Regions from separate parts of the Paenibacillus sp. V4I7 genome, predicted to be linked through region 1. Evidence: riboswitches for the same ligand, from Rfam matches in the RefSeq annotation. Region 1 holds a riboswitch; each other region holds the start of a gene.

Region 1 (2,262 bases):
GCCTCGGTCAAAAGAAACGAGTAGCCCTAGCCGGTGTGCTGGTGCTTGAACCAAAGCTTCTACTTCTTGATGAACCAACGGCCTATCTAGATCGTATATCGGAGCAACAGTTAGTCGAGGAGATCAACCGTATACATAGCCGCGGAATCACGTTAGTCATGGCTACCCATGATATGAACCTAGCCTATTCATGGGCTGATTGGATTCTGGTGATGGATCAAGGACAGTGCGTCATGGAAGGCACACCAGATGAAATATTCAAAGATAGCAAGGCTATTAAAGACCTTGGTCTTGATAGGCCAATGCTGCTAGATTTGTGGGAAGCATTGCCTGAAGCTAACCGTCAGGGCGTATCCGCACCCAAGAATGTGCGTGATTTTACAACATTATTACAAAAAGTCCATTTATAATTATCATCAACGAATATATATAAAGTTAAAAGTGGCTGTCCCAACATTGATAAAATAGTTAGAGGGACAGCTTCTTCATGTATACATGCGTGCATCCATCTATCAATGGTAGGCCCTCTCGTTCCGTTCATTCAATGCTTAGCTCTTTTCATCCACTTTAGTGGCCTGCCGTTCCATTATGAACAAGTATGACGAATAAGCGCGGAAAACGCGCTTATTCTGGAGGCACGAATAGGTAAGGAGTAAGCTTTATTTACCTCTTACCTATAACATATAAATTCTGACCAAAAAGGACCTCCCCCTATTACGGAAGTCCTTATGGTTACGTGCTTTAAGGAAGATATCCCTCTTTTTAAACTTTCATTCATTGATTATTTGCTTTGTATGCGACTAATGCCCTTATTTCCTTTTCCGGTTGGCACAAAGCTTTCCTCAAAGCTATAAATCATATGTTCTTCGAGTGGTTTCCCCTCTAGTAAATGCTCTCTAACAAGCCTTCTCCCAGTCTCTGGTGTCATTTCCTTGTACCAAATCCCTTGCGGATACACCGTGACAACACCTGCATCCTGACAGCGGCCATTACATCTAGTCCGAGTTGTATGTATAAGATGCTCGGCTCCGTGCTTCGAAATTTCATCTCGGATGGCTAGCGTTGTTTCATCTCCTGAATGTTTCAGGCAAGATCCCCCGTTACAGATAAGTACATGATGTTGGACTGTTGATAGATCCCACGTACTCATAAGAACACCTCCCTATCTCCCGTAGGTATATAACTGTGCTGCTGAAATAGGCAGGTCTCCTGGCTTCAGGATCTTCATCATACGTCAGCCTTCCCAATCGGTCGATCAGTGGCATAGAGACGTTGACTCCTCTGTTACAGTGGCGGGACCGCGTCGGCTTCTAACCGATCTTCCCTTTTAAGCTTACCCTACGCTTGGAAAGCGGAACGTAAGCACCTATTTCGAATATGAAATTGTACCCGAGTTTATTCAAATCTTTTAAACTCAATCATCATCTTACCTCATAGTCTTCTTACAAACAAGGAAAAAGCCCCCACCAAATGGTAGGAACTTCATCGGAAGCTGTATTCACGAATTCAAATCTTTAACTTAAACGGAAGGCCGATTCGGCTGGTGATGTCCGGGCTCTGTTGAATCCAGGTTGGACTGTATGCGAGAAGATTGCTTGGAATGATCGATTGTGCTTTGTGTCCTTTGGTCCATACTCTTCTTTTTGCTCATGATGGGGTTAATCCTCCTGTGAGTTGAAATAATGATCACTTGATTAGTATGGAGAGATACCGCCTCTAATATGCTGTTTATAATACCCATAAAGAACGAAGGAAAAAGCAAAAGCCTGCAAGGAAGTCTCCCTACAGGCTCTTGATGGTGCCATTAGACTTTAGTGCTTCTTGTGAGGCAAATTACTGCCTGGCTGACCGTCACCTTGGGTCCTGAGATTCTTCGCGGCTTTCCTCTGCTTGTCGTGCAGCTTGCTAATGAAATGACTATCCATGAGCATTCGCCTCCTGAAGAAAGAATGGCACTACCTCTTTAGAATGTCACACGAGGTCTAAATTTAAACGCATGGCAAGATTAAGAATCGCGCCTCTTGCTTCTGCATCTGTTTTGACTTTTTCGTACAATTCCTCAAAATTAGTGCGGTTTTGAATAAATTCCGGTTCGGTTTTGATAGCTGTTTGTGTCCAGTTGATCAAGACATTCTCGGCTTGGGTAAGTTCATTGTAAGCACGATGCAAGCCGACACGCTCAATAATTTCTTCCATCTCTGCTTGCCCAACTTCTTTCCCCTTCCTCTTTTAATTCCGCAATCCGTTTATCCGCTTGGTTAC
Region 2 (2,262 bases), 3.6 Mb from region 1:
CACAGTTGGGCTGCTGTTAACTTTTTATTCGCGATTCCGGGGCTTACTGCAAACTCAAAGATAGATTGGGTCGCAGTCAGCTTATTGTCAAATTCAAAAGGCAACTCTTCATTCCCTTTGGATACTAGCTGCAAGGCTTCTATTGCAAGCTGTAAGGAATTACTAGGTGACAAAATCGGTGATGACTTCAGCTGTGAAAGATCTCTATTTTCAGTAATCTTATCATCCAAGAGTTCATCTTCATCGTCGAACTCCCCCATGGATTCATCCCAATCCTGCTCATCCAATTGTTCCAAAGCCCAAGGCTCAGCCTCGGATTTCAACCTTTGATGTGGTTTAAGCGGCTGTGTTTCGGCCCCTAATGTGTATTTCCGCTGATAACCGCGCGGTGTAATCATGAGACCGTCATACAGCTTGGTTGCGGAATTACCAATAATAATGGTCGTTAACATGCCAATATCATGATTCAGCATATCAGCCAATGTCGTCACAACAACATGCTCGCGATCTCGATACGCGCTTTTGACAATCCCAACAGGTGTTAAAGGAGAACGATACTTAAGGAGAATGCGCTGAGTCTCAACGATTTGTCTGGTCCGTCTACCGCTTCGCGGGTTATAGAGGGCAATAACGAAATCAGCCATCCCTGCTGCATCAACCCGCTTCGCTATCAGCTCCCATGGTGTAAGATGATCACTTAAGCTAATCGTGCAAGAATCATGCATAATTGGAGCGCCTAGCAGAGATCCAGCCGAATGAACAGCTGAAATGCCAGGAATCACTTCTACTTGAACGCCATCCTCACGGGTCCAGCCTTGTTCCATCAATACCTCATAGACAAGACCGGCCATCCCATATACCCCGGCATCTCCACTGGAAATAACGGCAACCTTCTTCCCCTGCTTGGCTTGCCGCACAGCCTCTTGCGCACGACTCACTTCTTCCGTCATGCCTGTTCGAACTACTTGCTGTTCGGTTAACAGACCTGAGATAAGATCCACATAGGTGTTATATCCGATGATAACTTCACTTTCCTGAATCGCTTCCCTTGCACGCTTCGTAATATGTTCAAAACTCCCCGGCCCAAAGCCAATAATGAGCAGTTTTCCTGACAATTTGCATCACCCTTCCCCGTAATTACACAAACAAAAAAAGCATCCCTAACATAAGTCATGTTAGAAACGCTTGGTAAATTACTACAGTTAATAAAACCAGAAGTAACCGCTCTCTAACACTCCCTAATTCCACGTAGGGTAATTGTGTTGTTGAATTAGGCAGGTCTCCTGACTTAATCATCCCCTTGCACCTTCCCAGGTTGTTACCCAGTGGCATGTTGCAAGCAGTTTCCGTAATAAACGGCGATTTTTACAGTGGCGGGTCCGTGCCGGTATTTCACCGGTCTTCCCTTTTAACCATACACCCGAATGGATCTATGGCACCTAATTCCTTTGATATGCAATTACGATCATCCTACCATCTATCGATTGGGTTGTCACGTATTTATTCATAGATGGCCTGGTAGAGTCCTTCCATCAAACTCTGGTAACTGCTTGGTTCAAAGGTCATCTCGGCAAAAGAAACATGAATGACCTTGTTGATCGTTTTAACAATAAAAAAACTATCCTCCCCACGCTCCGGGTCAATATAGGTATAGCACTCTAAGTGATTGGTTCCGGTTTTTTGACGTAAAAATTCCGTTGCTTCCGCACTCAAACTCGCATATTTAGGCATAGTTAGATCCCTTTCCATTTAAACGATGTGATGCTATCTATTATAGCGTATTTTAACCCTTTGATTCCTATCAAAACGAGAAAGTATTTCTTTAATTTTCAGAATTTTCGTACTATAATGAATCTATCAAGATATCGCTTTCATTCTATGAAGGAGGAATTGATATGAGCAGTCATGAAACGAATGGATTGGTGTTTGTCTTTACTGGCACTAGCGGTTCTGGTCGTAAAACAATTGCCCATCACATTGCCAAAGAGCTTGGTTTCTCATCTGTCGTCTCCTACACAACTCGAATACCTAGACCCAAAGAAATCAACGGGAAGGATTATAATTTCATCTCACGCAAAGTGTTCATCGATAGTGACATTGCAGGTGAATTTTTTCAAACTGTTGAAATTGACGGGAATTTCTATGGGATCAAGAAAGCGGACATCGATGAAGCGCTTCGCAAAGACGGACTTATCTATGTCATTGTGAATCGTTATGCAGCTAATCGTTTCAAGTATACATTTGGAGATAGAGCTATCCGCT
Region 3 (2,262 bases), 5.3 Mb from region 1:
CACTTTATTAATGATTTGTTCCGACGACTGCGGCCAGGTTGCATCGATGTGATCTCCCAGCCAAGGAATGTGCTTGGCGAGAATACTGGCAATTTGCAAAACCGGGAGATTAGCGGTTCCCAGCGACAAGCTCGCCATAATAGAAAGAAGAAGGAGTATAACCCCTACTCCTCCCCATAGCATTAATTTTCTTTTCATTTTATTTCACCAGTTCGGGATAAATGCCTTTCGCCATTTCAAGCAATCCATCGGTCAGCCTTGGACCAGGACGGCTCAACATGTTCTGGTCGAGGCCAATCACCTGCTTGTTCTTCACGGCATCAATGGCATCCCAACCGCTTCGCGTACGGATAATTTCATCAAGTGGTTTCTTACTCTTACTATCGACGACCCCATTGGCGAATAAAATTACACCTGGGTTTTGTTGAATGATTTTCTCTTCGCTGATTTGATACCAGCCTTTTCCGTCTCCTGCGACGTTAATCCCGCCAGAAAGCTTGATCAATTCATCCATGTATTCGCCACTGCCCACTGTCCATCCCGGGGCAAATTCAATGTATACCTTTTTCTTGTTCTCTTGCTTGACGTCTTTCACTGCATTAACAACCTTTTGACGATCCGATTTCATCTTAGCAACCACTTTTTCCGCTTGCTCCTGATGATCTGTAATCAATCCGTAGGTTTGAATGTTCGCAATGGCATCATCCAAGGTTTTCGGCTCCACTTTAAACACGTTAATATTTAAAGCGCGCAACTTTTCTACCGTATCGGGTTTCATTGAAACTCCTGTGAACAAGACATTCGCATTGGCTGCAATAACTGCTTCTTGGTTAGGCTTCGTTATACTGCCAAGCTTCGGTTTCGTTTTGGCCGCTTCTGGATAATCATCGAAATCAGATACACCAACAATATTAGCCTCAAGCCCAATTGCAAAAAGGGCTTCAGTCTCTGCCGGAGACACGGATGCAATACGTTCAGGCGCCTTATCAAAAGTAAACTCCTTACCCGTAGCATCCTTTATCTTCAATGGATAGACCGTCTTTTTGGCTGCTGCTGGTGCCGAAGTTGCAGCAGGAGCTTTTGTTCCCTCCCCGCCAAGCTTAGATGGATCAGACATTTCCGTTTCCTTTTTGCCGCAAGCTGCGAGACTGATTGCTGTTACTAGAGCTAGCGTAAGAATAAGTGCTTTTTTTACTGAATTCCTTTTCATCTGACAAAACCTCTTTCTGAACTATTTATTTCGATTGACCCTAACAAAAAAGCCCCTTTGTTCTCGAAGGAACAAAGGGGACGATAAATCGCGGTGCTCAGCAACCCTAAGGTTGCTTCCTGATTTAACGCGATCCTTTTCCTCGAAGGATGTCGTAAACGGCACCATGGGCAGGTATCCTGACTCTCCCGGCAACTCATGCCTGGATTACAGTGGCGGGACCGTGCCGGACTTTAACCGGCTTCCCTTTTAAGTGGCAATCTCTTCTTAATGAGCTTAACCAACACCTATGGCTGCATATTTTACTATCAATCTATTTGTCGATTATAGACTTCTTGTTACTTTTGTGCAATTACTTTGAGCACTTGTTTCGACTCGTTCAACTTTGGAGCATTTTGGGGAATAAAAGCCACCAAGCCTTTTCCTTCAAAACCTTGTTCTTTCATCCATTTGTTTCCTGCAAGAGGAATACCATAAAGATGCTTTTCTGCAGGCTTGCCTTCTTCAGCTATTTGAATAACACCATCCGGATAATCTACCGGATTGATCGTATCATCCAAAGAAACGAAACCCGCTTGATTACTAAGTGATTTGAATTGATCTTCCGCAAGAATGAAGATGCCATTGCCTCCTGCAGCCAGCTCTACAATCATTTTTTCCATCGAGAATATAGGCGACGTATTAATTTTGACTGTAGGAACTTCGCCCACCTTGGACTTCAAGGAACTCTCCAGCTTGTCCCCCGCTTCACTTGGAAAACCATTAGTGCCCATTATAAATATAGATACATCCGGCTTCGGCCCGCCGCAACCCGTTAGAATCACCATAAGCCCCATCATCATAACTAACAGCCATTTCACTTTCATGTTGTAAGCGTACCTCCGTTTGTTATCTGAATCCATCGATAATCGCGAGAAAAGTCGGTTTTCACCGACTTTTTTTCCCATTATGCATATATTCATTTATTTTTTGGTCTAGGATTGTGCTCAATTCAACGACGGAATCCGATGTCATTTCTTCGCCATCAAAAACCATCTTTTCTAACCTGCGTC

What was found. Region 1 has a riboswitch for cobalamin ahead of QFZ80_RS25815 ((2Fe-2S) ferredoxin domain-containing protein). Riboswitches for the same ligand answer to the same signal wherever they lie in the genome.
Region 2: linked by a shared signal. The riboswitch ahead of cobJ (precorrin-3B C(17)-methyltransferase) and the one ahead of QFZ80_RS25815 ((2Fe-2S) ferredoxin domain-containing protein) in region 1 are both predicted to bind cobalamin.
Region 3: linked by a shared signal. The riboswitch ahead of QFZ80_RS02345 (ABC transporter substrate-binding protein) and the one ahead of QFZ80_RS25815 ((2Fe-2S) ferredoxin domain-containing protein) in region 1 are both predicted to bind cobalamin.

What each region holds. Positions count from the first base shown of each region.
Region 1 covers NZ_JAUSZD010000002.1:5,526,208-5,528,469, forward strand. The annotation lists gene QFZ80_RS25810 (energy-coupling factor ABC transporter ATP-binding protein) at 1-410, shown strand, start outside; gene QFZ80_RS25815 ((2Fe-2S) ferredoxin domain-containing protein) at 782-1,150, opposite strand; cobalamin riboswitch at 1,183-1,385, opposite strand; gene QFZ80_RS25820 (hypothetical protein) at 1,520-1,651, opposite strand; gene QFZ80_RS25825 (DUF4023 family protein) at 1,812-1,925, opposite strand; gene QFZ80_RS25830 (hypothetical protein) at 1,972-2,196, opposite strand; gene QFZ80_RS25835 (hypothetical protein) at 2,180-2,262, opposite strand, start outside.
Region 2 covers NZ_JAUSZD010000002.1:1,931,683-1,933,944, reverse strand. The annotation lists gene cobJ (precorrin-3B C(17)-methyltransferase) at 1-1,115, opposite strand, end outside; cobalamin riboswitch at 1,257-1,458, opposite strand; gene QFZ80_RS09880 (hypothetical protein) at 1,501-1,731, opposite strand; gene QFZ80_RS09875 (guanylate kinase) at 1,896-2,262, shown strand, end outside.
Region 3 covers NZ_JAUSZD010000002.1:235,951-238,212, reverse strand. The annotation lists gene QFZ80_RS02350 (FecCD family ABC transporter permease) at 1-198, opposite strand, end outside; gene QFZ80_RS02345 (ABC transporter substrate-binding protein) at 200-1,210, opposite strand; cobalamin riboswitch at 1,363-1,516, opposite strand; gene QFZ80_RS02340 (hypothetical protein) at 1,549-2,076, opposite strand; gene QFZ80_RS02335 (aspartyl-phosphate phosphatase Spo0E family protein) at 2,138-2,262, opposite strand, start outside.